Regions from separate parts of the Promicromonospora sp. NPDC057138 genome, predicted to be linked through region 3. Evidence: riboswitches for the same ligand, from Rfam matches in the RefSeq annotation. Region 3 holds a riboswitch; each other region holds the start of a gene.

Region 1 (7,401 bases), on a different contig from region 3:
TTCTCGTTCATCGGCGCGTGGGACGACTTCCTGTGGCCGCTGATCGTGCTGACGACGCCCGACAAGTTCACGCTCACGGTGGGCCTGCAGTACCTGTCCGGCACGTTCACGAACAACCCGCGGGTCGTCGCGGCCGGCACCATGATCGCGTTCATCCCCATCGTGGTGTTCTTCGCGGCGCTGCAGCGGTACTTCTTCCGCGGCGTCGGCGAGGGGGCGATCAAGGGGTGACGGCGTCCGAGCGCCCGGGCCGCAGGCCCACCATCGCCGACATCGCCACCCGCGCCGGCGTGTCCCCGACGGCGGTCTCGTTCGCGCTGAACGACCGCCCCGGGATCAGCGAGCAGACCAGGGCCCGCATCCTGGCCGCCGTCGCCGAGCTGGGCTGGCGGCCGAACGTCGCCGCGCGTGCCCTCGGCGGGCGCCGGGCCGACACGGTAGGGCTGGTCGTCGCGCGCCCCGCTCGGACGCTGGGTGTCGAGCCGTTCTTCGCCCAGCTGGTCTCGGGGCTGCAGGCGCGGCTGTCCACCGACCTCGTGGCCCTCCAGCTGCTCGTGGTCGAGGACGTGTCCGCCGAGCTCGACGTCTACCGGCGCTGGGCGGCCGAGCGGCGCACCGACGGCGTCGTCGTGCTCGACCTCGAGCAGGACGACCCGCGCCCCGAGGAGCTGGTGCGGATGGGCCTGCCCGCCGTGCTGGTCGGCGGCGACGGCACGCCGGGACCCGTGCCCGCCGTGTTCGCCGACGACCACGCCGCGATGACCGCGCTCGCGGAGCACCTGGCCGGTCTCGGGCACGTGCGCGTCGGCCACGTCGGTGGCATCCCCGCCTACGTGCACTCCGCGCGGCGGGTCTCGGCCCTGCACGACGCCGGGGCGCGGCTCGGCATGCACGTCACGACAGTGCCGACGGACTTCTCGCAGGACGAGGCCGCGGCAGCCACCAGGGCCCTGCTGGCCCGCGACGAGAGGCCCACCGCCATCGTCTACGACTCCGACGTCGCCGCGCTCGCGGGCGTCACCGTACTGGCCGAGGCCGGGCTGGGCGTGCCCAGCGACATCTCGGTCGCCTCCTTCGACGACTCCGAGCTGGTGCGCCTCGCGCACCCGCCGCTCACCGCGATGACGCGGGACACCTTCGAGCTCGGCGAGCTCGTCGCGCAGACCGTGCTGTCGCTCGTCCGCGGCCAGAGCGTGCCCGACGTCGTCCGCGCGCCGACGCCCGAGCTGACCGTGCGCGGCAGCACGGGCCGGGTCCCTCAGGGGGCGGCGTGACGGGGCCGGCGCACGTCCCGGCGGGCCGGCCCGGCGTCGGCCTGACCGGTCCGGACGCGCGGCGGATCACTCACGACGGCGCGGGCCGCACCGTGGTGCTCGACGGCCTGGACGTCCCGGTCGAGGCCGGCGTCACCCTGCGCTACGCGCTCCTGCCCGTGCTCGACGACGAGCTCACCTACCGCTCGACCTACGTCGCGGTCGACCTGCTGCTCGACGACGGGACGTGGCTGCTGCAGACGGAGCCCGGGCGCGCGCTGACCGACCAGCACGGGATGCCCGCGACCGCCGTCGGGCAAGGAGAGGCGCGGATCCTGGTGCCCGACCACTGGAACGTGGTCCGCGTGGACCTGGACGCCGTGGCCGAGCTGGCGCCCGGACGGCGCGTGCGCGCGGCCGCCGTCGTGACGGCGCCCCCGGACGGCGGGCGCGCCGAGGTGTGGCTCGACGGGGTGACGGTCGGGCCGCGCCCGGCGGGGGCGGCGGGTGGCCGCACGGACCTCGTCGACACCCGGCGGGGGACCCACTCCTCGGGCGCGTACTCCCGCGGCAACACCGTGCCCGCGGCCGCCGTGCCGAACGGGTTCACGATGTGGGTGCCGCTCACCGACGCGTCGTCGGACCGGTGGCTGTACTCGTGGGCCGCGCACAACGGGCCCGACAACCGCCCGCGCCTGCAGGGCGTCGGCATCTCGCACGAGCCGAGCCCGTGGATGGGGGACCGCGACCAGCTCGCATTCCACCTGGTCCCGGCCCTGCCGGGCGACGGCTCTGGCGAAGGCGCCGGCCCCGCCGAGGTGCCCGACGCCGGCCTCGCGGCCCGCGCCCTCGGCTTCTCGCACGACGACGAGACCGCCCGCCCGCACCTCTACTCCGTTGATCTCGACGGCGGCGCCCGCATGGCCGTCGCGGCGTCCGACCACGGCGGCGTCCTCCGGTTCACCTTCCCGCCCGGCGCCACCACCGGCCACCTGATCGTCGACGCCGTGAGCGACGCCGGCGCCGACGGCCCGCCCGTCGCGATCACCGTGCACGACGACGGCACGCTCACCGGCTGGAGCGACCACGGCAGCGCGCTCTCGGTGGGCCGCAGCCGGATGTACGTGGCGGGCCGGATCTCCCGGCCCGTCCTGCGCACCGGCCCGGCCCGCGGCCGGGACCACGCCACCTACGCGACCGTCGCGCTGGACCCGGCGGCTGGGCCGCAGGACGAGGCGGGCCGCACGGTCGAGGTGCGCGTGGCGACGTCGTACATCAGCGCGGACCTCGCCCAGCGCGCCCTGGAGCGCGAGGTGGCCGGGACCTTCGAGGAGGTCGCCGAGCGCGCCCGCGCGCAGTGGGAGGAGCGGCTCGGCGTGCTCGACGTGCAGGGCGCCACCCAGGAGCAGCAGGTCACGCTCTACTCGAACCTGTACCGGCTGAACCTGTACCCGTCCTCGTACACGGAGACCGGGGCCGACGGCGAGCCCGTGCACGCCTCGCCCGTCCTCGACGGCGCACCCGTCATTCCGGGTGAGATGTTCGTCAACCACGGCTTCTGGGACACCTACCGCACCTGCTGGCCCGCCTACGCGCTGCTCTACCCGGAGGTCGCCGCGCGGCTCGCCGACGGGTTCGTCCAGCAGTACCGCGAGGGCGGCTGGGTCGCGCGCTGGTCCTCGCCGGGCTACGCGGACCTGATGACCGGCACGTCGTCCGACGTCGCCTTCGCCGACCTCTACCTACGCGGCGTCCCCCTGCCCGACCCGCTCGCCACCTACGACGCGGGCTTGCGGGACGCGACGGCGCTGCCCACCCGGTCCGGCGTCGGACGCAAGGGCCAGGCCTTCGCGCTGACCCACGGCTGGGTGCCCCGCGACGTCGACGAGTCGGTGTCCTGGGGCCTGGAGGGCTACATCAACGACGCCGGGCTCGCCCGGATGGCGCAGGTGCTCGCGGACGCGCCCGGCACCCCGGACAGCCGGCGCCGCGCGCTGCGCGACGAGGCCGCCTACCTGCGGCAGAGCTCGCTCGGGTACGCCCACCTCTTCGACGCGGCCACCGGGTTCTTCCGGGGCCGCGGCCGGGACGGCTCGTTCGGCCCGGGCAGGTTCGACCCCGACGAGTGGGGCGGCGACTACACCGAGTCCGACGCCTGGAACTTCCTGTTCCACCCGGTGCACGACGGCGCGGGCCTGGCCGCCCTGCACGGCGGCCCCGACGGCCTCGCGCGGCTGCTGGAGAGGTTCTTCGCCACCCCCGAGCGGGCGGACAAGCCCGGGTCCTACGGGTCCGTGATCCACGAGATGGTCGAGGCGCGCGACGTGCGCCTGGGCCAGCTCGGCCAGTCCAACCAGGTCTCGCACCACATCCCGTACGTGTGGCTGTTCGCCGGCCGGCCGGACCGGACCCAGGAGACCGTGCGCGAGATCCTGGCGCGCCTGTGGACCGGCAGCGAGATCGGGCAGGGCTACCACGGCGACGAGGACAACGGCGAGATGTCGGCCTGGTACGTCCTCTCGGCGCTGGGGCTGTACCCGCTGGAGATCGGGTCGTCGCGCTGGGCCGTGGGCTCCCCGCTCTTCGAGCGGGCGGTGGTGCACCGGCCCGACGGCGACCTCGTGGTCGAGGCGCCGGGCGCGGCCGACCGCTGGTACGTGGCGGGGCTCGAGCTGTCCGACGCCGACGGCGCGGCCAGGGCGGTCACGTCGCCCTCGGTGGAGCACGGGGACCTGACCGGGGGAGCGACCCTGCGGTTCGCGCTCTCTGCAACACCGACGCGCTGGGGCGTGCCGGCGGCGTCGAGGTCGGGCGAGCAGCTGGGTGCTGGTGCTGGTGCGGCGCCCGCCGGGTTGTGGCAGCGGGCCGACGGCGGCTGGCGCGCTGCGGACGGCCCGCGTCCGCACCTGACGGACGGGGACCTGACGACGTCGGTCGAGGTGGCGGGAACGCTCGAGTGGCGGCCGACAGGCGAGGTCTCCGAGGGCGCGGTGCTGCGCGGCTACACCTTGACGTCGTCGGCAGCGGAAGGGTCAGCTGCGGGTGTGGGCGTTGGCGCGGGTGTGGATGGCCGGCCGCCGTCGGCCTGGCGCCTGGTCGCGGACGACGGGCGCGTGCTGGACGAGCGCTCCGGCGAGGAGTGGCCCTGGCCGGGCCAGCTGCGACCGTTCGTGCTGGACGAGCCCGTACCGCTCACGGGGCTCCGGCTGGAGCTCGGCGACGGTGGCGTGCTCGCGCAGGTGGAGCTGCTCGTCGCCTGAGCCGAGCTGCCATACTGCCGAGCTGCCGGGCCGGCTGCTGGTCGCATCGGCGCACGAGTTCGGTCAGTTGCACGGGAGGCTCTGTGACTTCGGTCCTTTGCTTCGAGATCGGTCAATCAACCGACCGATCTCGAAGCAAAGGACCGAAGTCACAAGGTGCCAGTGCGAAGGACCGAAGTCAGGGCCGGCCGCATCTCGCGACCAGGCCCGACCGCGAGTGCTGGTCCCGGCATGTGAGATCTGGGGACAGATCGTTGACTCCGATGAGTTCTATTCGTATCTTCTCTGGCATCGAAGCAAACAGCACTAATCCGACCGGAAAGGTGTAGTAAGTCTCGACAGGTCATGAGTTCCGACGCGAAGCCCCGGCTGGTCGGACGGCAACCCCCCGCGCGGGTGGGTGCCCCGGGTGAGGACCAGGTCCACCGCCGTCGGCGGATGACAACACGCGTCGCTCGCCGAAGGGCGAGCAGGTGAGGAGAACGACGATGACCCGGAGCGCTGCCCCCGCCGTCCACGTGCCCCTGCCGTCCTGGAACGCTCGCGCCCGGGCCTGTGCCGCCCCGCGCGAGAGCATGTGTTGCCTCCGTTCCTGTCGCTGACAGTGGCAGCACCGACGCGCTGACCGGCCACCGCCGGCCCGCCGCGTAGACCTCCTCTCGGCGTACCGCGCCGAGCCCCGGCCGTACCAGGCCCTCACGTCCTGACCGGACGTCCCTCGCCTGCCCTCCGGCAGCCCCGCTCCCGGGTGACCCAGCAACCGCCGTCGTGCACAGTCGTGCGCCGCCGGCCGGGTCCTCCGCGAGTGGTCACGCAGCCGCCGCTCGAACGGAGCCCCGCCGTGCCGTACCCGCCGCAGCCCCTGTCCTTCTCGTCCGCCCCGTCGTCCCGTCCCGTCGTGCTCGGCGTGGACCTCACCTCGGCCGGGGCCCGGCCGGGCGCCCACCGCGCCCGCGGCCCGATCCCGCCCCGCCCCTTCGACGGCGAGCGGTTCCTCCAGCTCGTCCGGGCCGCCGACCGCGGCCTGCTCGACCTCGTCACCCTCGACGAGGACTTCCTGCTGCACCCGGGGCGCGGCCAGGTGACCGGCCGGCTCGACACCGTCGTCGCCGCGGCCCGCGCCGCCCGGGTCACGGCGGGCGTCGGGCTGGTCGCCGCCGTCGACACGGTGCACGTCGAGGCGGCCCACGCCGCCGTCGCCCTCAGCAGCGTGGACCGCGCGAGCAGCGGCCGGGCGGGCTGGCAGGCCGTCCGGCAGACGGCGGTCCCCGAGCCCGACGAGGCGTGGTCCTCCCGGGTCGAGCTGGGCATCCAGTCGGTGAACCGGGTCTGGACGGGCCGCCCCGGCACCGGGTCGGGCGCCGTCGAGCTCGACGCCGAGGGCCGGTTCCGCGTGGACCACGACGGGATCCGCTTCGCCATCCGCGGCCGCCAGGCCGACGGCGGCGGGTCGTTGGCCCCGACCCGCCCGCCCGTCGTCGTGCGGGTGCGCTCCGCCGCGAGTGCCGCGCTGGCCGGGCGCACCGCGGACGTCGTGCGGATCGCCGTGACCGACGCCGCGCACGCGGTCCGGCTGCGGCGGCTCGTGCGGGACTCGGCCCTGGCCGCCGGGCGCGACCCCGAGGAGGTGCGCGTGCTCGCCGAGGTCTACGTCGTGCTCGCGGCCGAGCGGGCCAGTGCCCGGGCGCGGCTGGAGCTCGTCGAGGCGCTGGAGGGCACGGAGCCCGGGCGGGGCGCGTTCGTCGTCGCGGACACGCCGGACGAGCTGGCCGTCCTCCTGGCCGACTGGGCCGCCGCCGGCGCCGCCGACGGATTCCTGCTGCGCCCGGCCTCGCTCAGCTCGGACCTCGACGCGATCACCGGCCACCTCGTACCGGCCCTCCAGCGCGCGGGCCTGTTCCGCACCGAGCGGACCGCCCGGACGCTGCGCGCCTCGCTCGGGCTGCCCGACGCCGAGGCGGCGCCACGGTCGCTCCCCACCGGCCGGCTCCTGAGCGCCTGACCGGCCCGCGCCGTCCGGCACACGCACGTCCATCACGAAGAACCCACCCTGAGGAGAACATCCATGACCACTCCCGAGCTCCGGACGCCCGACGAAGCGGGCGCCAAGGTCGCCGGCGGCGCCCTGCTGATCGACGTCCGCTCGGCCGCCGGCCGGGCGTCGTCCGGGGAGATCCCCGGCGCCACGCTCGCCGACCGCGACAACCTCGACGCGCTGTTCGGGCCGTCCGAGAACCCGGCGATCACCCTCGACACACCCGTCGTGATCGTGTGCGGCTCGGTCAACGGCTCCGGCCCGGTCGCCGAGGCGCTCGCCGCGCGCGGCTACACCGACGTCTCGCACGTCGACGGCGGGTTCCCGGCCTGGAAGGAGGCCGGGCTGCCCGCGACCGAGGCCGAGCCGAGCACCGCACCGAGCGCCGCGCCATGACGGGGTTCGCCACCCGGCAGGTGCACGGGGACGCCGGGCGCGACGCCGGTGCGTCCGGCGCCCCCGCGCCCGGCCGCGTGACCCCGCGCGCCACGCCGGTCTACCTGACCGCCGGGTTCGAGTTCGAGGAGTGGGAGCAGGCCGGCGGCCACTTCGGCGCGGGCGAGGGCTACGCCTACACCCGCACCGGCAACCCGACCACCGCCGCGGTCGAGCGCCGGATCGCCGCGCTCGAAGGCGGTGCGGACGCGCTGTTCGTGGCCAGCGGCCAGGCGGCGGTCACCCTCGCGCTGCTCGGCCTGGTCTCGGCCGGCCAGCGCGTGCTCGCCGCCGCCAGCCTGTACGAGGGCACGCGCGGGCTGCTCCTGGAGAACCTGCCCCGGCTGGGCATCGAGGCCGACTTCGTCGACGCCGCCGCCGACCCGGCCGCCTGGGAGCGCGCGATCCGACCCGAGAC
Region 2 (7,401 bases), on a different contig from region 3:
CAGGTAGTCACGCAGCGAGCCGTCCGGCTCGGCCAGCACGGTTGTCCCGCGACCCAGCACGGTGTCGCCGGTGAGGACTGCGGAGGACAACCCGTCGGACACCGCGAAGCACACCGAGTCCGCGGTGTGTCCCGGCGTCGCCAGCACCTCGATGCGCAGGCCGGCGACGGCCAGCACCTCGCCGTCGGCCAGCGGCTCGACGGCCGCGCCGTCCGCCCCGCCGCTCCGGCTGAACTCGGGGAGGGCACCCCGCGACGGTGCCCCGGTCAGCTCGCGGAACCGCGCCAGCCCGCCGGTGTGGTCGGCGTGCCGGTGGGTGACGAGCACCAGCTCGACCGGACCGGCGTCGGCCAGCGCGGCCAGGTGCGGCTCCAGCAGCGGTCCGGGGTCTACCACCACGCAGCCCGGCGCGCCGGGAGCGCGCAGCACGTACGACCGGGTTCCGTCGAGAGTCATCGGGCCGGGGTTGTCTGCGCGGAGCATCCTCGCAAAGGGCGCAACAGGGCTCACCGGACCACCTTATCCAGCGGTCGACAGCGCTTGTGCTGTGGCGCACTCCGGTGTGTGATCGGTAAATCACCTCCCAGTGTCGAGAGGAATCCCCAGGATGTCCGCCCTTCCCGGCGTCGCGCAGCACCTCCACGCCCGCAGAGCTCCAGCACTCCTCGCCGCGACGGCACTCGCCGTCAGCGTCCTCGTGCCCACCTCCTCCGCGGCCGCCGACACCGCCCGGGGCGCGGCCGCGGACACTGCCGCCGGCGCCACGGCCGCGGACGCCGAGGCGCTCGTGAGCGCGGGACCCGTCGTCCTCGTCGAGGACGGTGACACGGCGGTCGTCACCATCTCGGTCCAGGCCGCCGACGGCGGCGCCCTCGCCGGGCCGGTCACCGTCGGCTGGCGCACGGGTTTCGGCACGGCCACCGCCGACGCCGACTACGACGCCGGCTCGGGCACCGTCGAGTTCGCGGCGGGCACGCCGTCGGGTGCCGCGCGGACCATCGAGATCCGGACCCGGGAGTCGGAGGCGGGCGAGACGGCGGAGACCGTCCCGGTGACCCTGGAGTCGCGGGACGCCGAGGTCTCGGAGGGCCCCACCGTCGTCGTGCGGGCGCACGACCTGCCCTACCTCGACGAGCGCCTGTCGACCGAGGAGCGCGTCGCGGACCTCGTGAGCCGCATGACGCTGGCGGAGAAGGTCGGGCAGATGACCCAGGCGGAGCGCGGGAGCGTCACGGGCGACCCGGCAGTCGTCACCGAGCTCGGGCTCGGCTCGATCCTCAGCGGCGGCGGCTCCACGCCCGCCGAGAACACGCCGGAGGGCTGGGCCGACGCGATCGACGGCTTCCAGAGGCAGGCGCTGGCGACGCGGCTGCAGATCCCGCTGATCTACGGCGTCGACTCCGTGCACGGGCACGGCAACCTGGACGGCGCGACGATCCTGCCGCACAACATCGGGCTCGGCGCCACGCGCGACCCGCTGCTCGTGGCGAAGGCGGAGCACATGGTCGCCACCGAGACCCGCGCGACCGGCATCCCCTGGACGTTCGCGCCCTGCCTGTGCGTGGTGCGCGACGACCGCTGGGGCCGCACCTACGAGTCGTTCGGGGAGCACCCGGCGCTGGCGACCGTGCTCGGCACGGCGGCGATCGCCGGGTTCCAGGGCAAGCGCCTGGACAGCGGCAAGTCCGTGCTCGCGACGGCCAAGCACTTCGTGGCCGACGGCGACACCGCCTACGGCACCGGCGAGGGCGAGTACACGGTGGACCAGGGCATCACCGAGCAGAGCCGCGCGCACGTCGAGGCCGTGGACCTGCCGCCGTACGCGGCGGCTGTCGCGGCCGGCGTCGGCTCGGTCATGCCGAGCTTCTCCAGCATGGACTGGACCGACGACGGCCTGGGCAACCCCGTGAAGATGCACGCCAACGGCGAGCTGATCAACGGGTGGCTCAAGGACGACCACGGGTTCGACGGCTTCGTCATCAGTGACTGGCAGGGCATCCACCAGATCCCGCCGCTCGCCGACGACTCGCCCACCACCGCGCAGATCGTCACCGGCGTCAACGCGGGCATCGACATGTTCATGGAGCCGTCGCAGTTCGAGCGGTTCCACACGCGGCTCGTCGCCGCCGTGCAGGCCGGCGAGGTGACCGAGGAGCGCATCGACGACGCCGTCTCCCGGATCCTGGCCGCGAAGTTCGAGCTGGGCCTGTTCGAGGAACCCTTCGCGGACCGGTCCCACGCCGACGAGATCGGCTCGGCCGACCACCGGTCGCTCGCCCGCAAGGCGGTGGCCGAGTCCCAGGTGCTGCTGAAGAACGACGGCGCCGCGCTGCCGCTGGACACCGACGCGAGCGTGTACGTCGCGGGTCGCAACGCCGACGACCTGGGCAACCAGGCCGGCGGCTGGACCGGCACCTGGCAGGGCTTCTCGGGCGACGTCACCGAGGGGACCACGATCCTCGAGGGCATCCAGGCTGCGGCCGACGACGTCACGTACAGCGAGGACGCCTCCGCGCCGACCGACGGGGCCGACGTCGGCATCGTCGTCGTGGGGGAGACGCCGTACGCCGAGGGGTTCGGCGACGTCGGCGGGCCCGAGTGGGCCTGGGACCCGGCCGACGGCGGGGTGCCGCGCGAGGAGAAGTCGATGGCGCTGCAGCCCGGCGACGTCGAGGTCGTCGAGAAGGTCTGCGCGGAGATCGAGACCTGCGTGGTCCTGGTGGTGTCCGGGCGGCCGCAGCTCCTCACCGAACAGCTCGGCTCGATCGACGCGCTCGTCGCCTCGTGGCTGCCGGGCACCGAGGGCGACGGGGTCGCGGACGTGCTGTTCGGTGAACGGCACTTCACGGGCCGGCTGCCCGTCTCGTGGCCGCGGTCCGCCGACGACCCGGTCGTCAACGTCGGCGACGAGGACTACGACCCGCTGTTCCCCTTCGGCTGGGGCCTGTCGACGGGCGGCCGCACCTCGACCCTCGACGAGCGCCGGCTCGACCTCCAGGACGCTGTTCTCGACCCGGCCCAGGGCGTCCCGCCGCAGGCCGCAAAGGCATTAGCAACCTCCGACGTGGCCTTGCTACAGGGCCACGAACCCCGAGCCCGCCACATCCTGAATGCGGCGAGGTAGAACCAGGGTTCTACCTCGCCCCAGTTCTACCGCGCGGAGGCGAGGGCCTGTTCGACGTCCTCGATCAGGTCCCGGGTGTCCTCCAGGCCTACCGACAGGCGGACCGTCGTCTCCGTGATGCCGACGGCGGTCCGGCCCGCGGCACCGAGCTTGCGATGCGTCGTGGTCGCGGGGTGCGTGATCAGGGACTTGGCGTCGCCGAGGTTGTTCGAGATGTCGATCACCTGGAGCGCGTCGAGGAACGCGAAGGTCCGCTTCTTGGCCGTCTCCGCATCGGTGCCCTCGGGGACGGCGAGATCGAACGTGACGACCGTGCCGCCGCCGCTCATCTGGGCCCGCGCGAGGTCGGCCTGCGGGTGGGAGTCGAGGAACGGATACCGCACAGCGCCCACGCCCGGCAGCGCCTCCAGCGCGTTCGCGACGGTGAGCGCGCTCGCGCCCTGCGCCGCGATGCGCACCGGAAGCGTCTCCAGGCCCTTGACCAGGGTCCACGCGTTGAACGGCGACAGCGACGGCCCGGTGTTGCGGATGAACGTCTGCACGGGCCCGGTCACGTACTCGGACGAGCCGAGGATCGCTCCGCCCAGCACCCGCCCCTGCCCGTCGATGTGCTTGGTCGCCGAGTAGACGACGACGTCGGCGCCCAGCTCCAGCGGCTTCTGCAGCAGCGGGGTGGCGAACACGTTGTCCAGTACGACGGTCGCCCCGGCGGCGTGCGCGAGGCCGACGACGGCGCGGACGTCGACGATGTCCTGCATCGGGTTGGACGGCGTCTCGAAGAACACCACGTCCGCGGGCGTCGCGAGCGCCTCCTCCCACTGGGACAGCACGTGCCCGTCCACGTAGTCGGTACGCACGCCCCACTTCTTGAAGATCTCCTCGAAGATCACCACGGTGGACCCGAACAGGGCCCGGGCCGCCACGATCCGCGAGCCTGACTGCACGAGCGCGGCCAGCGACGTGAACACCGCCGACATGCCGGTCGCCGTCGCGTAGCAGGCCTCCGCACCCTCCAGCAGGCGCAGGCGCTCCTCGAACGTGTGGACCGTCGGGTTGCCGTAGCGCGAGTAGACGAACCGGTCGATGTCGCCGGCGAACGCCGCCTCGGCCTCGGAGGCCGTGTCGTAGACGTAGCCCTGGGTGAGGAACAGCGCCTCGCCCGTCTCCTGGAACTCGCTGCGCTGGTGCCCGCCGCGCACGGCGAGGGTCGCGGGGCGGACGCCGCGGGGCAGCGGCTTGCGGCCGGACCCGCCAGGAGTCGCGTCGGGCGGGAACGCTCCGGTGACGGTCACTTGGCGGCCTCCGTCCAGGGCAGACCCGCGACCTTCCAGCCCTCCTGGTCGCGGACGCCGTCGGCTCCCGGCGCGCCCTCGAAGCCCTCCAGCACGTTGTACGACGGCGCGATGCCGGCCGCCGTGGCGAGCCGCGCCGCGCCGATCGAGCGCTGGCCGGACCGGCAGAGGAAGACGACAGGGCCGCCGGTGACGCCCGCCGCCTTGAGCTCCTCCAGGAACCCGGTGTTGGGGCGGCCGCCGGCCCGCACCCACTCGGCGAAGACCGGCTGCTTGTCGAGCGTCGCCGTGTCGGGGACGCCGATCGTGCGCCACTCGCCGTCGGTGCGGACGTCGACGAGGGCGGCGCCCGGGTCGCCGGCGAGGAGGTCCCAGGCCTGCTGGGGCGTGATGTCGCCGGCGTAGCCGACGGCGGGGCGGGCTTCGAGGTGCGCGGGATCGCTCATGGTGGTCCTCCATCGGTCGTGGCGGTAGCACCCTTGTCCGTCCGCGCCGCGGGGGCGGGAACGCTGGGTTGCTGCGGCGTCGTCGTGCCACGTCACTCGGCCGCTCGGGATGGTCGCTGTCGATCGTACGACATCGCGTCCGGTGGGTGGGATGCCGTCTCGTACGCTGGTCGGGCTAGGGTCTGGGTGTGGACGAGGCTGTGGACGAAGCTGTGGACGAGCAGGAGCTGACCGGCGGCAACACCACCGCCGTCGTCCGGATCGGCGACACCGTGCACCGCGCGGCGGGCCCCTGGACGCCCACGATCCAGAGGCTGCTCGACCATGTCCGGGCCGGCGGGCTGACCGAGGTTCCCGAGCCGCTCGGCCTGGACGCCCAGGGCCGCGAGGTCGTCTCGTACCTGCCCGGCGACGTACCTGGCTGGCCCGCCCCGGAGTGGCTCTGGTCGACCCGCGTCCTGGCCGACGCCGGCCGGCTCCTGCGGCGCTTCCACGACGCCACGGTCGGCTTCGCCCTGTCCGACGCCGAATGGCGCCTGCCGGCGGCCGAGCCCGCCGAGGTGATCTGCCACAACGACGCGGCGCCCTACAACATGGTCTTCCGGGACGGCCGGCCCGTGGGCCTGATCGACGTCGACACCGCCTCGCCAGGCCCGCGGATCCTGGACCTGGCGTATCTCGCCTACCGGCTCGCCCCGCTCTCGAGCGACGCCTTCGCGGGGGCCGCGTACGACGTCGGACACCTGGACCCGATGGCGCGGCTCGACGCGCTGACCAGTGCCTACGGGATGCCGTACGCGCGCGCCGAGGTGCTGGCCGCGATGGTGGACAAGCTGCGCGACCTGGCCGCCTGGTCCGAGGCCAGGGCGGACGACGGCGCCTCGGCTGACCTGCGAGAGCACGCCGCGATGTACCGCGCGGACGCGGACCGGATCGCACGCCTCATCTCACGGCCGGACCGACCAGATCGTGAGACCAGTATCTGAGACGCGCGTTGACAGCGGTCTTGCCGCACCACAGGATGACCTCAGGTCATGAGCGCCAGCGCGAAGCCCCGGCTCGCTGGCCGGCAACCCTCCTCCGCGGTGGGGTGCCCCGGGTGACGACCTGGCCGCGGGCAGCCGCACGCGGCAAGCGCGGGGGACCCTCCCCCAGGACTGTGCTGGAGGACGCCATGTCTGCAACCACTCTCACCCGTGTCGCCGCGGTGACCGACGTCGCCCCGCTGCGCCCCGTCGTCGGCGGCGCGACGCTCGTCCCGCTCGTGGACGGCAGCCGGGTCCCGTACGCCAACCTCGACGTCGCGGCGTCGGCCCCGGCCCTGCAGGCCGTCGCCGACCGCGTCACCCAGGTGCTGCCCCTGTACGCCAGCGTGCACCGCGGCGCGGGGTACCTCTCCCAGGTGAGCACGGCACTCTACGAGACCGCCCGCCGCACCGTCGGCGCGTTCGTCGGCGCCCGCGAGGACGACCTGACGATCATCACGCGGAACACCACCGACTCGCTGAACCTGCTGGCCGGCTGCGTGCCCGCGCAGCCCGACGGCGAGCCGGGCCGCGTGCTCGTGCTCGACGTCGAGCACCACGCGAACCTGCTGCCCTGGCAGCGCGGCACGGACGCGACTGTGCTGACCGGCGGCGCGACCGTGGCCGAGACGCTCGCCCAGATCCGCGAGGAGCTGGCCGACGCCGCCGCGACCCGGCCGATCGCCCTCCTCGCCCTCACCGGCGCCTCCAACGTGACCGGGGAGTCGCTCCCGGTCGACAAGATCGTCGCCATCGCCCACGAGTACGGCGCCCGCGTGGTGCTCGACGGCGCTCAGCTCGTGCCGCACCGCCGCATCTCGCTGGAGTCGACCGGCGTCGACTACCTGGCCTTCTCCGGGCACAAGACCTACGCGCCGTTCGGCGCGGGTGCCCTGGTGGGCCGCCGCGACTGGCTCGACGCCGGCACGCCGTACCTCGCGGGCGGCGGCGCCGTGCGGCGCGTGCGCGTGGCGGGTACTGACTGGCACGAGGGCCCCGCCCGGCACGAGGCCGGCTCGCCCAACGTGATCGGCGCCGTCGCCCTGGCGGCCGCGTGCGAGGAGCTCGCGGCGCTCGACCCCGCCGACGTCGCGGCCCACGAGAACGCGCTGCGCCGCCGCCTCGTGGCGGGGCTGGAGGCCATCGACCGGGTCGAGGTCGTGCGCGTCTGGGCCGACGCCGTCGACCCCGTGGGTGTCGTGACCTTCACCGTGACCGGCTACGACCCAGGCCTGGTGGCCGCCTACCTGTCCGCGGAGCACGGCATCGGCGTGCGGGACGGCCGCTTCTGCGCGCACCCGCTGCTCGGCCGCCTCGGGTTCGACGCCGGGGCGGTGCGCGCCTCGGTCGGCGTCGGCACCGCGGGCGAAGAGGTGGAGCGCCTGATCGCCGCCGTCGGCAAGCTGGTGGCCGAGGGTCCGCAGGCCGGCTACGACGTCGTCGACGGGCTGTGGGTCGTGACCGACGACCCGCGCCCCGTCCCCGAGGGCTCCGGCCTCGCGGGTCTCCTGGCG
Region 3 (7,401 bases):
TATCGTCGCGCCCGCGGCACCGATGCCGAGGACGACGGCGCCGCGCAGCAGGTCGCGCCGCCCGAGGGAGCTGCTGTCGTGACCGTGGTCATGGTGACTGTGGTCGTCGTGACTGTGGTCGGTGGAGCTAGGGACGTGTTCGTGCACGGTATGCCTCCACGGTTCGGTCGCGCTGGTACGGGCCGATTTCATCCGTAGTATCGGCCGACCGCGCATGCCGCCGGTACATCACATCCGGGGTATACCCCGGACGCGATCCCCCAGACGTCGGACGCCCAGGTCACCGTCAGTGACCTGGGCGTGCGACGTGCGAGCGCGTCGAGGGTCAGGACTCGATGGTCTGGTGGCCCTTCGACGAGCCCTGCTCGATCGTCGTGTCGGCTTCGTGCGCCACCTCGATCTTGCGCGGCTTCGCCTCCTCGCTGACCGGGATCGTCAGCGACAGGACACCATCGGTGTACGAGGCCGAGATGTTGTCGAGTGCGAGCCCGCGACCCATGGTGAGCTGCCGTGCGAACGTGCCCGTGGGCCGCTCGCGGACCAGCCACTGCGCGTCGTCGCCCGAACGCTGCGTGCGCTCGCACCGGACCGTGAGCGTCCGGTCCTCGACCGACACGTCGATAGTGCCCGGGTCCACGCCTGGCAGGTCCATGGACAGCACGTAGTGGTCACCCGTGCGGAACAGGTCAATCGGCATACCGCCGGACTGCCGCGCACTGGTCACCAACGAGCTGAGCATCCGGTCCATCTCCCGGAACGGATCCCAATAGGTAGCCATCGCGCATCACCTCCTCGACGATGCGACCCTGGCCTCTCCAGGGCCGCCGCGCGTGACGGCGGCCCGACCGCCGTCCGGCTACACGATCATTTTCGCGCTCCGCGTCGCTGAGTTCCAGTCCCTCGGACATGCCGAAAGTCAATGTATAGAGCGCTGGCTAGGCCGCGGCGCGGCCCGTCAGGCCCACCCGCTCCAGCAGGTCCAGGGCCGGGCGGTGCTTGTTGAACGTGTACACGTGCACGCCGGGCGCGCCGGCGTCGAGCACCTCTCGCGCGAGCGTCGCGGAATACCCGATGCCGTGCTCGTGCTGTGCCTCGGGGTCGACGCCGCCGTCGGGCGCGGTGAACCCGTCGAGCTTCCGCAGGAGGTCCGCGGGCGCGGCCACGCCCGTCAGCTCCTCGACGCGGCGCAGCCGGCGGGCCTCCGTCGCGGGCAGGACGCCGGCCACGATCGGGATGGTCACGCCCGCCGCACGGGCCGCCTCGACGAACCCCGTGTAGGACTCCGCGCGGTAGAAGAACTGGGTGATCGCGAAGCTCGCGCCGGCCTCCTGCTTCTCCAGGAGCCGCCGCACCTCCTGGTCGCGCGTGGTGCCGGCGCCCGGGTTGCCGTCCGGGAACGTCGCGACGGCGATGGTGAGCGGACGGGTCGCCGCCCGCAGGGCGGCGCTGGCGTCGGCTGCGACGCGGCGCTGGTCCACCTGCGTGAGCAGGCGGACCAGGTCGACGCTGGAGCGCACGCCGTCGGACGGCGGACACCAGTCCGGCTCGTCGCGCGGCGGGTCCCCGCGCAGTGCGAGGAACGACCGCACGCCGGCCTCGAGGAACTCGTCGATCACCTCGGACACGTCCTCGCGGGACGCGCCCACGCAGGTCAGGTGGGCCACCGGCAGCACGGGCGTGCCGCGCAGCAGCGTGGCGAGCACCTCTCGCGACGTCGCGCGGTCACCCCCGGCGGCGCCGTAGGTGACCGACACGAAGTCGGGTTGGGCCGCCACCAGCCGCTGCGCCGTCTCCCAGAAGTTGGGCGCGACGTCGGGCCGACGCGGCGGCATCAGCTCGAACGACACTGTGGGGCGCTGCGGGTATGCCTCGACGACCATGGTTGCTCCATCGGACCTGGCGTTAGCACCTTACGTCCACGCGCCACGTCTACGAGGCGGGAAGTCGGCAGGTTGCTGCGGTGTCACGGAGCCAGGACTCTCGACCGCTCTGGATGGGATCGCCACCATGTTAAGCGATTGTCCAGCACTGGGACAGATTCTGTCCGGTCGCCGAGACGGCCCGTTCCATCGCCCGCCGCGTACCCGCCGCGCCTACTTCACCGACCCCGCCACCAGGCCGCCCACCAGCCGCTTCTCGATGGCCATGAACAGGATCACGACGGGCACGATCGCCACGACGGACACCCCGAACACGTAGTGCCACGACGTCTCGTACTGGCCCACGAACTTCGTCAGCGCCACGGACAGCGGCTGGTTGCCCGCCGTCGACAGCAGCACCAGCGAGGCCGCGAACTCGTTCCAGGACGCGACGAACGTGAACACGACAGCCGTCACGATGCCGGGCCACACGAGCGGCAGGTTGATCTTGGTCAGGACGGCGAACGTGCCGGCGCCGTCGAGCTGCGCCGCCTCGTCGACCTCCTTCGGGATGCCCGCGAAGAAGCTGTGCATGATCCAGACCGCGAACGAGAGGTTGAACGCGGCGTTGACCAGGATCATCGCCGCCCAGGTATCGAGGATCCCCCACGCGATGAACTGCCGGAACAGGCCCGACGTCAGCACGGCGGGCTGCACCATCTGGGTCACGATCACGAGGAACAGGAAGACCAGCCGGCCCGGGAACCGGAACCGCGCCGTGTAGTAGGAGGCGGGCAGCGCCACGGCGAGCACGAGCAGCGTCGCGCAGACCGAGATCACCAGGGTGGAGATCAGGTTCTGCAGCAGCGGCGTCTCGGGCGTCGACCACATCGTGAGGTAGTTGTCCCAGTGCCACTCCGAGGGGAAGTAGGTGGGATCGACCGACCTGATCTCCGCCTTGGTCTTCACCGAGCCGAAGAACATGATCAGGTACGGCAGCAGGAACACCACCAGCACCACGAGCCCGGCGAACATGCGCAGCAGCAGGGCTCCGATCGGCACCTGGTCGGCGGTATACCTCCGCACCCGCCGCCCGTTGCCCGACGTCGGACTGGTCACCTTGCGCGGCGTCGTCGCCGCATCGGTGGTCACGGTCATCAGACCTCCTCCAGGGGGCGGACGGCCCGCACGTAGATAGCCACGATCCCGATGACGACCAGGAACGCGATGACGGACAGCGCGCTCGCCAGGTCGATCTGCCGCTGGTTCTGCATGTACTTGAAGATCATGGTCATGACGGTGTCGGCGTCGTACCCGGGGATGGACCCGGTCATGACGCGCAGGATCGGCAGCGAGTTGAACACGTTGATGATGTTGATCAGCACCGCCACGGAGATGGCGCCCCGCAGCTGCGGGAGCACCACGTTGAAGTACGTCCGCACACCGCTCGCACCGTCGATGCGCGCGGCCTCGACGGTCTCGCCGGGGACGGTCTGCAGTCCGGCCAGGATCGTGTAGGTCGTGAACGGCAGTGACACGAAGACGGCGACCACCATGGCCCACGCGAACGCGGTGCCGGCGTGCCGGGTCCAGCCGTAGCCCTCGGGCGTGTCGATCAGCCCGATGTCCACGAGGAATGAGTTGATGATGCCGAAGTACGGCTCCAGCCCGTAGTGCACCACCAGGGTGGTCATGACGACGCTCGCCGCCCACGGCACGATGACGGCCATGCGCACCAGGCGACGGCCCGGGAACGCCTTGTTCAGCAGTGCTGCGAGGGCGAGCGAACCGATCAGGGTGCAGCCGACGACGACCACCACCCACACGACGGTGCGCCCGAGGATCGGCCAGAAGTACTGGAATCCCACCACCGTCGCGAAGTTCGCTAGGCCCACACCCCCGTCGTCCACGCCGCTCTGGCTGATGTCGCGGGTCGAGTTCCAGAACATCAGGCCGACCGGGAACAGGACCACGGTCGCGATGAGCGCGACCGCGGGCCCGATCCACGGCAGGGCCTTCAAGAGGTCCTTCACGTGTCTTCCAATCAGCCCGCGTCGACCTGGGCCTGGATCTCGGCCAGGACGTCCTTGGCGGACTTGTTGCTGTCGAGCTCACCGAAGAGCGCCTTGAACGCGGAATCCGTGGCGGCCCAGTCGGGGTTGGTGGTCGGGTAGAACTGCGCGTCCGGCAGCGTCTCGAGGAACGGGGCGAGCGCCTCGTCGTCGGCGAGCTGCTCCGAGCCCGACAGGGTGGTGGGCAGGAAGCCCTCGGCCTTGACCCACGGGACGTAGACGTCGGCGGTGTAGAGGTAGTCGAAGAAGGAGGTGATGGCTTCCTTCTTGTCGTCGTCGTTCTTGAACGCCATCAGGTGGTCGGCGACGCCCAGGGTGAACGGCGAGCCGTCCTTGGTCGGGATCGGGTGGATCGAGTACTCGAGGTCCGGGTTGTCGGACTCGATCTGGCCCACGCTCGGCGGGAGACCGACCTGCATGCCGATCTTGCCCTGGACGAAGATGTCGAAGAGCGGGCTGCGGTCGGACGCACCGGCGTCCGCCTGCGTGGCGCCCTCGTCGATCATCTTCTTGATGAACTCGGCACCCTCGAGGTTCTCCGGGGTGTCGACGGTGATCTTCTCGGCGTCGCCGAAGGATCCGCCGCCGCCCCACAGCCACACGGCGGCCTCGGCCTGCGCCTCCTCGGAGCCGAGCGGCATGCCGTAACCGGACACGCCACCGCCGAGCTTCGAGACCTTCTTCGCCGAGTCGAGCAGCTCGTCCCAGGTGGTGGGGACCTCGGCGCCCGCCTCGTCCAGGAGCGCGTCGTTGACGAACAGCGCACGGGAGGACGCGATCCACGGCAGGCCGTAGGTGGTGTCACCCACCTTGGCGTTCTCCAGGAACGACGGCTGGAAGTCGGCGAAGGTCTCGTCGGATGTGACCTCGTCCGCCGGGTACAGCAGCTCGTCCTCGGCGAAGCCGGCGAAGGGGCCACCGTTGTAGATGTCGGGTGCTTCGCCGGCCTGGATCTTGGTGGCGATGACCGACTCGAGGTTGTCCCAGGACTCGACCTCCAGGTTGACCTTGATGTCGGGGTTTTCCTCCTCGAATCCCGCGATCACGTCGTTCCAGAGGCCCTGGGTGGCGTCGGAGTAGCTGGGGACGAGCAGGTCGAGCGTCGTTCCGTCGCCGCTCGCTTCCTCGCTGGACCCGCCGAAACCGCAAGCGGTCAGTCCGGTTGTCGCGGCCAGCGTGATCGCCATGATCCCGCCGAGCCTCTTGTACTGGGCCATTTCTGTCCCTCGCTCTCTTCGTGGTGTCGGTCACGTTTTCACTTGCAACAGTAATCTGTCAAGGGTTCTAACAAACCTGTGACATACGAGTGACACGATGGACCCGAAGGGCCCGCGAGGCCAGTGGAGAAGCCAAAAAGGAGGGCCGCAGCGCGTGGCTGCGACCCTCCTTCGGCATGCCTCCTGGCCGACGGCGGAGCCTCGTCCGAGGCGCCGCTCGCGGCTCTGCGCGAGGTCAGCAGCCGCAGCCGCCGGGCACTCCTTGCGGGATCGAGGTGACGTAGGCCGCGTAGCGGTCAGTCCCCTGGTAGGTGACGTTCCACCAGCCCTTTCGGGCGTGCACGACGGTCGAGATCAGCCCGTCCGAGATCTCGACGCGCCGTACGAACTCGCGCTTCGCCTTGTCGACGAACGGGCCGTCGGGGTCGAACGAGATGAGCGCCGTGCCCGATCGAATCGTCCGCCACGAGAGGGACTCGTCGTCCGCCACACGCAGTACGCGGACGGTGGCCGTGATCCGAGCCGGCTCGCCGTCCACGGCGTCCCTCGGCCGGATCGAGGCGTCGATCTTGGTCCATCGCTTGAACGAGATGCTCGAGCCCTTGTCCACGTCGATCTCGTGGTGGTTCACCTGGCCGTCGGCGCGCAGCACGTCCGCGGACACCTCGATCCCCGCCCAGTAGTAGCCGGGGGCGATGGTCCCGGGAAGGTACACGTGATCCCGTTCAACCCCGTCCGAGTTCACTCGGAAGGGGAACCGCCGGACGAAGGTGCTCCCCACCTTCCGGAGGGTGATCTGGCCCGTCATCGACTGCAGCTCGCCACCCTTCGTGTCCAGGCCGACGCTGTATCCGAATGCGACGTCCTGGAGATCCAGGAATCCCGGGTCGCCCTTGATGACGCCGCCCGAGGCGAACAGGCGGGCGGTGAGTGTGGTGCCGTCGCCCTGGTCGGATCCGACGATCGGGAGTGCCTGTACCGCCGGTGCGGTGACCAGGCCGCCGGCAAGAAGCGCCGTGGCGGTGGCGAGCGCCACCAGACCACGGCGGAAGAGGGAGGTGCGGGACGCGCTGGGCAGTGACATCGTGGTTTCCCCTGTTTGCTCGATGGCGCCTGTCCCAGCGGGCGTGGATCGCTCGCCGTCAGGCTTCACCAACCAGTACGGGCTTGAGTCAGGAAAGGTTGGGGTGAAGACGAAGGAGGGCCGCAGCGCGTGGCTGCGACCCTCCTTCGGCATGCCTCCTGGCCGACGGCGGAGCCTCGTCCGAGGTGCCGCCGCCGGCCCTGTGCGAGGTCAGCAGCCGCAGCCGCTCCCCATGCCCTGCCCGATCCAGGCCAGGGAGTCGGCGAAACGGGAGCTCCCCGGATAGGTGACCTTCCAGTACCCCTTGCGGGACTCCACGACGGTCGAGATCCGGCCGTCGGACCCGATCTTGAGGTCCCGCACGAACACCGGTCGGCTCGACCCGTACGGGCCGTCGGCGTCAAACGAGAGGACCGCCTCGCTCGAGCGGATCCGCAGCCACGAGAGGGTGTCGTCGTCGTCGATCCGCAGCACGCGCGCGGTGGCGTTGATCCGGGCCGAACGGCCGTCGGTCTCCTGCGTCGAGATGGTCCCGTCGGTCATGGTGAAGAGGCGGAACTGCACCCGCTGAGCCTCGTTCACTTCGATCAGGTGCCGCACCCGGGTCCCGTCGGCCTTGCGCACCACGGTGAACACCTCGACACCCACCCGGTAGGTGCCCGGGGCGATGGTCCCGGTGAAGTTGATGGCGCCCCGGCCGATCATGCCGGTGCTGGTGCGCTTCATCTCGATGGTGCGCTTGCGCACCGGCTCGCGGTCGATCTTCTGGAGCGTCAGCTCGACCTCCGCCCCCACCATGGTTCCGCCGGACGCCTTCAGGTCGACGCTGTACCCGAACCTGGCGGGAAACAGCTTCTGCTCGTCCACGTTGCCGTAGATCGTGGAGCCCGAGGCGTACATCGACGTGGTGACCGTCGTGCCACCACGGGTGTGGGTGTCGACGACCGGCAATGCAGCCTGCGCCGCCGGAGCGACGATCAGGCCGCCGGCCAGAAGCGCCGTGGCGGCGCCGAGCGCCACCAGTCCACGGCGGAAGAGGGAGGTGCGGGACGTGCTGGGCAGTGACATCGCGGTTTCCTGTCTGCTCGATGGCGCCTGTCCCAGCGGGCGGATATCGCTCGCCGTCAGGCTTCACCACCGAGTACGGACGGGAAGACCGGATCGTTGTG
Region 4 (7,401 bases), on a different contig from region 3:
GTGCGCCGGATCTCCGCCGTCTGCGGGAACGAGCCGATGGTGGTCGTGGGCAGCGGCGGCAGGTCGAGCCGCGCCTGCTGCGCGGCGGCACGCTCCGCGTACGGCGCGCGCTCGACGTCGGCGGCGGTCAGCGCCGCGGTGCGGTCCCGCACCTCGGGCACGACGACGCCGGGCGCCTCGGCGCGCGACCGTACCGCTTCCGTGGACTCCGCCAGTGCCTCGGCGACCGCCGTCCGACCCGCCGTCAGCCCCGTCGCCAGCGTGACGACCTCGGCGACCTTCTGGTCGGCGAACGCGAGCCACGACTTCAGGCCGGCGTCCAGGCGCGGCTCGTCGGCGACGTCGTGCGGCACGTGCAGGAGCGACGTCGAGGTGCCGACGGCGACCGCGCCCGCACCGAGCGCCGACAGGCCCTCCAGCGTGGCCAGCCGCGCGTCGAGGTCCGCGCGCCAGATGTTGTGCCCGTCGATGACGCCGGCGACCAGGGTCTTGGTCTCCAGCCCGGCGACCGGGCCCTCGGGCACGGCGCCGCGCACCAGGTCGATCGCAATCGCCTCGACGTCGGTGCCGGCCAGCAGCGCCAGGCCGTCGCCGGCCTCGCTGCGCAGGTCGCCGTACGGGGCGGTCACCAGGATCGCGGGACGCTCGGCTGCGCCGTCCGCGGCGTCCGGGCCGGGAACGGGGGAGAGGCCGGTGGCGAGAGTCGCGTACGCCCGGCGGACGGCGTCGGCCACCTCGTCGAAGGGGACGTCGAGCAGGTCGGTGACCAGGGCGGGCTCGTCGAGCTGCACCCAGGGCGCGCCCGCGGCGGCCAGTGCGCGCAGCACGCCGGCGTACGCGGCGACGACGTCGTCGAGCCGGTCGAGCGGGCGGAAGCCGTCGGGGGCGCCGTCGGCCGCCTTGCTGAGCAGCAGGAACGTCACCGGGCCCACCAGGACCGGGCGGGTCACGACGGCCTGGCCGCCGTCCGCGGGCAAGGCGAGCTCGGTGAACTGGCGCACCAGGCGGTCGTCCACGAACCCGATGGGGGTGTCCGGCCCGATCTCCGGGACCAGGTAGTGGTAGTTGGTGTCGAACCACTTGGTCATCTCGAGCGGCGGCTTGTCGCCCTCACCGCGGGCCAGCGTGAAGTAGCCCTCCAGGGAGAGCGCGGGATCACCGGCGGGCACCAGGTCCCGGAACCGGTCGGGCACGGCGCCCAGCAGGGCGACGGCGTCGAGCACCTGGTCGTAGAAGGAGAACGAGCCGGGGACGGCGGCCGCGCCGGCGTCCAGGCCTAGCGCGGCGAGGTGCCGTGCGGTGCCGATCCGCAGGTCGCCGGCGGTGGCTTCCAGCTCGTCGGCGGTGGTGCGTCCGGCCCAGAAGGACTCGACGGCGCGCTTGAGCTCGCGACGTCGGCCGATGCGCGGGTAGCCCAGGATCGTGGCGTGGGGGAGGTGCGTGTTGACTGCCATGCGTATCAGCTCCATCGGACCTGGCGTTAGCACCTTGCCCCGGAATTGGCGCTCCGGAGGTAGGTTGCTGCGGTGTCGTTGAGCCAGGACTCTCGACCGCTCTGGATGATGAGACTGGATCGTAAGCATGCCCGCGATGCGGTCGGAAAACCGTCCACCCCTCGGACGTCGTCGGTTCCGCGCGCGATCCTGCGAAAGAGTGTGCCAAGCGCGATCGTGCAACTGACGCCTGAATCATGCAACCGACGCCCGAGGGGAGGCCCGGATTATCCGGACCTCCCCAGGAGAGTGGACTAGGACAGGCGGGCTGTCTGAGCGCCCCTTGCTGGTTGGCGCGTTGGCAGGACCACAGCCGCCGCTGGACTAGATGCCGGACCCGCCGCCGGAGGTGTTGGTCCACCAAGCGTGGTACTCGTTCAGCGAGTACCTCTTCTGCTGACCGCTGGTCGAGGTGATCTCGATGCCGAACTGCATGGTGTCGAAGTCGGTGTTGCGCAGGCGGCCGTTGTCCGCGGCCCATCGCCACACCGCCAGGGCGTCCACGTAGCCGCTGTCGTTCTCGTTGGCGGGGATGAACTGCAGGACGTTCCAGCCCGGGTCGGCCTGCCAGACCGATGCGTAGAGGACGCCGCCGATCGTCACGTTGCTCGCGATCTGGCTGCCCCAGCCGCCGGCCGGGCCCGGGTGCCAGCTGGTGAAGATCATGATCTCGTCCTGGTTGCCCGTGGACCAGAGGTCCGCCGTCCAGTTCCACCAGTCATCACCGGAGGCGGGGGCCGACGACGTGTTGTACGTGAACCCCGCGTTCGCCATCTGTGACAGGGGGGTTCGCGGCCTGACCGAGGTGTTCGGGTACGACTTGATGCCCCCGCCGGACTGGGTCGAGTCGACGTACCACGAGTTCAGGCTGTTGACGGTGAGGCACTGCGAGTTGTTGCCCTGGTTGCCCCAGACGTTGTTGTAGACCGTCCAGTCGTTCGGGGTGTACTCGCCGAAGGTGTCGCACGAGTTGTAGACCGCGGCCTGCGCCGGGGACGCGACGCCCAGCAGCCCGGCGATCGTGAGGACCACCACGGCGAACCGGCCGACGGCCGATCTGCGGTTGACCAGTTTCATCTGATCTTTCCTTCCCTGTGCGCCAGTGCACAGATCGTGGAATGCGCCTAGAGGGCGCATGGGCGCGCAATGCGCGCAGAACGGATATTTTGTTCGAGTCTCGGCATCGCTGTCAAGATTTCACCCTGCGCAATCGGGCAGATAAAGATCTGATGACTCCCGCCGCCGCTCGCCGCCCCGACCCGGCTGCCTGCAGTTGACCACAGCAGTTGCTGCCAGACGGGGTCCCCGCCCGGCAGCAACTGCTGTGGTCAACGTGCCGCGCGGCGAGCGGGGGTGGGCGCGGTCCAGAGCGCGGCGGTGGCGGCCAGCGCCGCGCTGACCGCTAGCGGGCCTGCGAGACCGAGCGGGCCGATTGCTAGGCCGCCGAGCACCGGCCCGACCAGCGCGCCGAGGTTCAGTGCGACTGTCGAGAACGCCCCGCCCATCGTCGGGGCGCCGTGGGCCGCCGCCATGCTGCGGGCGATCAGCGTGCCGCCGACAGCGAACGACAGCGCGCCCAGGACCGGGGCGAGCATCCACACCGCGGACGGGCTCGCCACGAGAGCGGCCCACAGGACCCAGCCCGCGACGAGAGCCGGGGCACCGATCCCGAGGACCAGGTGCCCGTGCGCGTCGGCCAGGCGGCCCGCGGCGGAGACGCCCGCGAAGGCCCCCAGCCCGAACAGCGCCAGGACGACGGGCACGAGCGACGCGCCGAGCCCGGCGCCGTCGGTGACGATCGGCGCCAGGTAGGTGAACGCGCAGAACGTCGCGCCGTTCACCAGCACCCCGAGCACGAGGTACCGCAGCAGGTCCGGCGACCGGAGCGTGCCGAGCTCGGCGGCCAGGTCCACCCGGGCGTGCGATGCACGACTGCCAAGGTCCACCTGGGCGTGGGGCTCCAGCTGGGTTCCGGACTCCACACGGGCGCGGGGCTCTGCCCCGGCTCGGGGCTCGACGTGCGGCGCACGCGGGCCGGGCCGCCCCGGCGTCAGGACGGCGACGGCGACCAGGGCGAGCGCCGACACCCCGGCGATCGCCCAGAGCGCCGAGCGCCAGCCCCAGATCTCGCCCAGGAACGCCCCGGCGGGGACGCCGGCGATGAGGGCGAGCGTCGTGCCGCTGAGGATCGCGGCGAGCGCCCGGGCCTGCCTGCCCGCCGGGACGATCAGGGTAACCGTCGACAGCGCGACCGCGAGGAACCCGGCGTTGGCCACGGCCGCGACGAACCGGCTGCCGAGCAGCACCGCGAACTGGTCGGTGAGCGCGCCCGCGACGTGCGCGGCGACGAAGATCGCCAGGCTCGCGGACAGGGTCCAACGCGGCGGCAGGCGGCGTCCGAGGGCCGCCATCAGGGGTGCGCCGACGACCATGCCGACGGCGAAGCCGGAGGTCAGGTAGCCGGCCTGGGCGATGGAGATGCCGAGGCCGGTGGAGATGCCGGGCACGAGCCCGGCGAGGACGAATTCCGACGTGCCTTGCGCGAAGACCGCGACGGCGAGCACGTAGAGCAGGACAGGCATGTACGCCTCCGAAGGGAGAAAGGGGAACGGGTAGGCCTGGGCGGCACTACGGGGCCCTTCGGATGCGCGGACGGCGCCGGCTCGCGCGCGAATGCGGGAGCGGGGGAGGCGGACCTGGGTCTGCCTCGGCGGTCTCTACAGGCGCATCTCGGGCTACCGGAGTACCGGCAGCCCGAACCTGGATGCCTCTGGAGACCTCACGCCGCGAAACTACCACGCAGGGGGCGCCGCCACGCGACCTCCCGGTCGAGCTGTCCCGTGCAGCGGAACAGGCGCACCTGGTGGGCGTGGGGCAGCGCGGTGGCGAGCGCGGACGTCGTCGTGCGCTCGAAGCCCAGCTTCTGCCAGAAGCCGCCCGACCGGCGGGAGAACAGCCAGGCCTGGCGCGCGCCGGCGTCGGCGGCGCGGTCCAGGGCGAAGCGCGCCAGGCGCAGGCCGTCGCCGGTGCCACGCAGGTCCGGACGGACGGCGACGCTGCGGACCAGCGCGTGCTCGCCGTCCTCGCCGAGCTCGAACCCGGTGGTCGCGGAGACGGCCCCGGCCTCGTCCCGCTCCAGCCACAGGCGGACGGCGGGCTCCGCCAAGGCGGCGACCGTCAGGTCGGCGGCGCGGAGGAACGCCGCCAGGTCGTCGAGGTCGTCGGAGGCGACAGGGCTGAGCACGCCGGGAGCCTACCCGCCCGACGAGCAGGTCGGCGCCTGCCCTGGGAGCATGGGGAGCGTTCGTCGGCCGCTGTGATGGGCCGGCTCGGGCCGCCGGACGGTGGCCGACATGCGACGCAGGGGAACGTATGAGCCGTACAGGGGGCGCCGTCGACGCGTCGGCACGCTCGCACCACGATCTGGGAGACCTGCCGACGTTCGACGCCTGGTCCCGGTACCAGGAGCTCGCGCCCGTTCGCGCGGCCGTGGATTCGCGCGACTGGGACGCCGCAGCGGCGGCGTTCTCCGCCCTCGGACCGCAGGAGCTCGCGCTCGCCCTCGAGCTCGTGGCGGACGAGAGCGACGCGGAGCAGATGCTGGAGGCGGCCGTGGCCGCAGAACCCGACGACCCGCTCGCCCGCACGCTGCTCGCCCGCCGGTACGAGAGAATCAGCTGGGAGATCCGCACCGGGACCTGGGCCGTGGACGTCGTAGCCGAGAAGTTCGAGGAGTTCCGGGAGTGGCTGGTCAGGGCCGAGCAGATCCTCATCGACGTCTGTGTTGACCACCCGGAGCATGTGCCCGCGTGGGAGGCGCGCCTGCTCACCGCTCGCGGCCTCGAGCTCGGCCAGTCGGAGGCGCGCCGGCGCTACGACCGGCTCGCCGCGCTCTCGCCGCACCACTACCGCGCCCAGCGGGCCTACCTGCAGCAGGTCGTGCCGAAGTGGGGTGGTTCGTGGGACGCGGCTGAGGCATTCGTCGCCGAGTGCGCATCCGACGCTCCAGACGGCTCGCCGAGCCGAGCCTTGCTCGCATCGCTCCAGATCGAGCGATGGCTCGGCCTCCGTGAGACCCTCGACGACGAGGCGCTCGAACGTCTCGGGGAGGTCGCGCGAGCCTCGGTGCTCCACGCCGATCACGTGCCCGGGCCGGGCGCGGACTCCGTGCACGCGGAGCTGGCCCTGCTGTACACGTTCGCCGAACGGCACGACGACGCAGCACCGCACTTCCGGGCGTTGGGCGACGATCCGGTCTCGGCGGGCTGGGACTATCTCGATGACAAGGCGCAGTGGTACGCGCGGAGCAGGGCGCAGGCGCTCGGTGGACCAGTACCGCCGCCACCCGGTGCGCCGTCGGAACGGGAGACGCGGCCGGCAGCGGTCGTGCTCGGGTTCCTCCTGATCGTGTGGATCCTGGTCATGGGCGTCATGACCGTGCTCATGATCGGAGTCGCGCTCGGGGGCGATCTGAGAGGGGTGTTCGCGGCCGTGGCGTTCGCCGCAGGGGCGGCCCTCGGAGTGGCCCTCCTCGTGGGGCTTGTCCGTGGACCGCCGCCACCCGGCGCGCCCTCGCTGGAGCGGGGTACGGGCCCGGGAGCGGTTGCGGTCTACGTGGCCTCCCTGCTCTTCGGCGTCGCTCTGACAACGTTGAGTCTCCCGGACGCCCTTGAGGGCGATCGGGGTGCCGCGTTTGCCGTCGTGCTCTTCGGCGCGATGGCGGTCTTCGCGGCGGTCTGCCTCGCGCGGCTCCTCCGCGCGCCCGGCGGAAGGAGCAACCGGTGACCGGGGGACCCGCCGCCGACGCCGGAGAGCCGGCTGTGCCCTTCGACCTCTCGCACCTCGACCATCTGCTCTCGTGGACCACCGTGGACGGGATTCCCACGCTGTTCGCGCCCCGCGAGGGCCCCGTCACGGGTGGTCTCGTGTTCCGTGTCGGCCGGGCGGACGAGACGCTTTCGACCGCGGGTATCACGCATCTGGTCGAGCACCTCGCTCTTTATCGGAACAACCTGAGCGGCGCGCACCACAACGGCCAGACAGAGCAGGTCTGGACCGTCTTCCACGCGACCGGGACGGCCGCCGAGGTCGTCACACACCTCAACAGCGTCTGCGCGTCGCTCCGCGACTTGCCGCTTGCCCGGCTCGAGGTGGAGAAGAAGATCTTGCGTACGGAGGCCGCGGGCCGCCGGGGCGGTCCGTTCACGGCGATGAACATGATGCGGTACGGCGCGCAGGGATACGGGCTCAGCGGCTACGACGAGCTGGGTGTGTGGCGGGTGGGCGCCGACGAGGTCGAAGAGTGGGCCCGGACGCGCTTCACCCGCGACAACGCAGTGCTGTTCCTCACCACGGGCGAGGTGCCGCAGGGGCTCGACCTCAGGCTGCCGCAAGGCGAGCGCATCGCCCCGCCCCAGCCGTCCGACGCGCTCGGCGACACGCCGGCGTTCTTCGTCGGGCACGAGGGCGGCGTCGTCCTCGACGCCGTCGTCGACCGGTCGTCGGCAGCGACGGTGTTCGCGGAGGTTGCCCGGCGCGCGATCTTCGACGAGCTTCGCCAGAAGGGCGGCTTCTCCTACACCGCGGACAGCGACTACTCGCCGCTGGACGGCTCGACGGCCACGATCACGCTGTACGCCGACGCACTTCCCGAGAAGCAGGATGCCGCGGTCGGGGCGTTCGTCGACACGCTGGCGCGCCTGCGGCGCGGCTGGATCGGCGCTGACGAGGTGCATGGCGCTCGTGCGGTGGTGCGCGGGTTCCTCGATGTCCCCGACGCCGGGCCGACGATGCTGCCGGCGGTGGCGGTGAACCTGCTCGTGGGAGGGCGCGTCCTCTCGCCCGAGGAGCATCTGGCCGAGCTCGACGCCGTCACGGTCGAGGACGTCCAGGCCGTCGCTTCGCAGGT

The links. Region 3 has a riboswitch for S-adenosylmethionine ahead of ACFT2C_RS00320 (methylenetetrahydrofolate reductase). Riboswitches for the same ligand answer to the same signal wherever they lie in the genome.
Region 1: linked by a shared signal. The riboswitch ahead of ACFT2C_RS19505 (LLM class flavin-dependent oxidoreductase) and the one ahead of ACFT2C_RS00320 (methylenetetrahydrofolate reductase) in region 3 are both predicted to bind S-adenosylmethionine.
Region 2: linked by a shared signal. The riboswitch ahead of ACFT2C_RS26280 (aminotransferase class V-fold PLP-dependent enzyme) and the one ahead of ACFT2C_RS00320 (methylenetetrahydrofolate reductase) in region 3 are both predicted to bind S-adenosylmethionine.
Region 4: linked by a shared signal. The riboswitch ahead of metE (5-methyltetrahydropteroyltriglutamate--homocysteine S-methyltransferase) and the one ahead of ACFT2C_RS00320 (methylenetetrahydrofolate reductase) in region 3 are both predicted to bind S-adenosylmethionine.

Annotation. Positions count from the first base shown of each region.
Region 1 is NZ_JBHUUX010000040.1:14,793-22,193, reverse strand. Features, by position in the region: gene ACFT2C_RS19520 (carbohydrate ABC transporter permease) at 1-231, shown strand, start outside; gene ACFT2C_RS19515 (LacI family DNA-binding transcriptional regulator) at 228-1,274, shown strand; gene ACFT2C_RS19510 (GH92 family glycosyl hydrolase) at 1,271-4,513, shown strand; SAM riboswitch class IV at 4,855-4,966, shown strand; gene ACFT2C_RS19505 (LLM class flavin-dependent oxidoreductase) at 5,355-6,515, shown strand; gene ACFT2C_RS19500 (rhodanese-like domain-containing protein) at 6,579-6,944, shown strand; gene ACFT2C_RS19495 (O-acetylhomoserine aminocarboxypropyltransferase/cysteine synthase family protein) at 6,941-7,401, shown strand, end outside.
Region 2 is NZ_JBHUUX010000081.1:15,382-22,782, forward strand. Features, by position in the region: gene ACFT2C_RS26255 (MBL fold metallo-hydrolase) at 1-456, opposite strand, end outside; gene ACFT2C_RS26260 (glycoside hydrolase family 3 N-terminal domain-containing protein) at 608-3,124, shown strand; gene ACFT2C_RS26265 (O-succinylhomoserine sulfhydrylase) at 3,151-4,416, opposite strand; gene ACFT2C_RS26270 (rhodanese-like domain-containing protein) at 4,413-4,862, opposite strand; gene ACFT2C_RS26275 (phosphotransferase) at 5,051-5,848, shown strand; SAM riboswitch class IV at 5,893-6,005, shown strand; gene ACFT2C_RS26280 (aminotransferase class V-fold PLP-dependent enzyme) at 6,037-7,401, shown strand, end outside.
Region 3 is NZ_JBHUUX010000001.1:66,263-73,663, forward strand. Features, by position in the region: gene ACFT2C_RS00310 (N-acetylmuramoyl-L-alanine amidase) at 1-147, opposite strand, end outside; gene ACFT2C_RS00315 (Hsp20/alpha crystallin family protein) at 326-778, opposite strand; gene ACFT2C_RS00320 (methylenetetrahydrofolate reductase) at 936-1,880, opposite strand; SAM riboswitch class I at 1,885-2,000, opposite strand; gene ACFT2C_RS00325 (carbohydrate ABC transporter permease) at 2,094-3,017, opposite strand; gene ACFT2C_RS00330 (carbohydrate ABC transporter permease) at 3,017-3,892, opposite strand; gene ACFT2C_RS00335 (ABC transporter substrate-binding protein) at 3,904-5,148, opposite strand; gene ACFT2C_RS00340 (hypothetical protein) at 5,384-6,232, opposite strand; gene ACFT2C_RS00345 (hypothetical protein) at 6,443-7,300, opposite strand.
Region 4 is NZ_JBHUUX010000070.1:20,626-28,026, reverse strand. Features, by position in the region: gene metE (5-methyltetrahydropteroyltriglutamate--homocysteine S-methyltransferase) at 1-1,454, opposite strand, end outside; SAM riboswitch class I at 1,463-1,566, opposite strand; gene ACFT2C_RS24980 (hypothetical protein) at 1,818-2,570, opposite strand; gene ACFT2C_RS24975 (MFS transporter) at 2,822-4,075, opposite strand; gene ACFT2C_RS24970 (GNAT family N-acetyltransferase) at 4,273-4,737, opposite strand; gene ACFT2C_RS24965 (tetratricopeptide repeat protein) at 4,866-6,278, shown strand; gene ACFT2C_RS24960 (M16 family metallopeptidase) at 6,275-7,401, shown strand, end outside.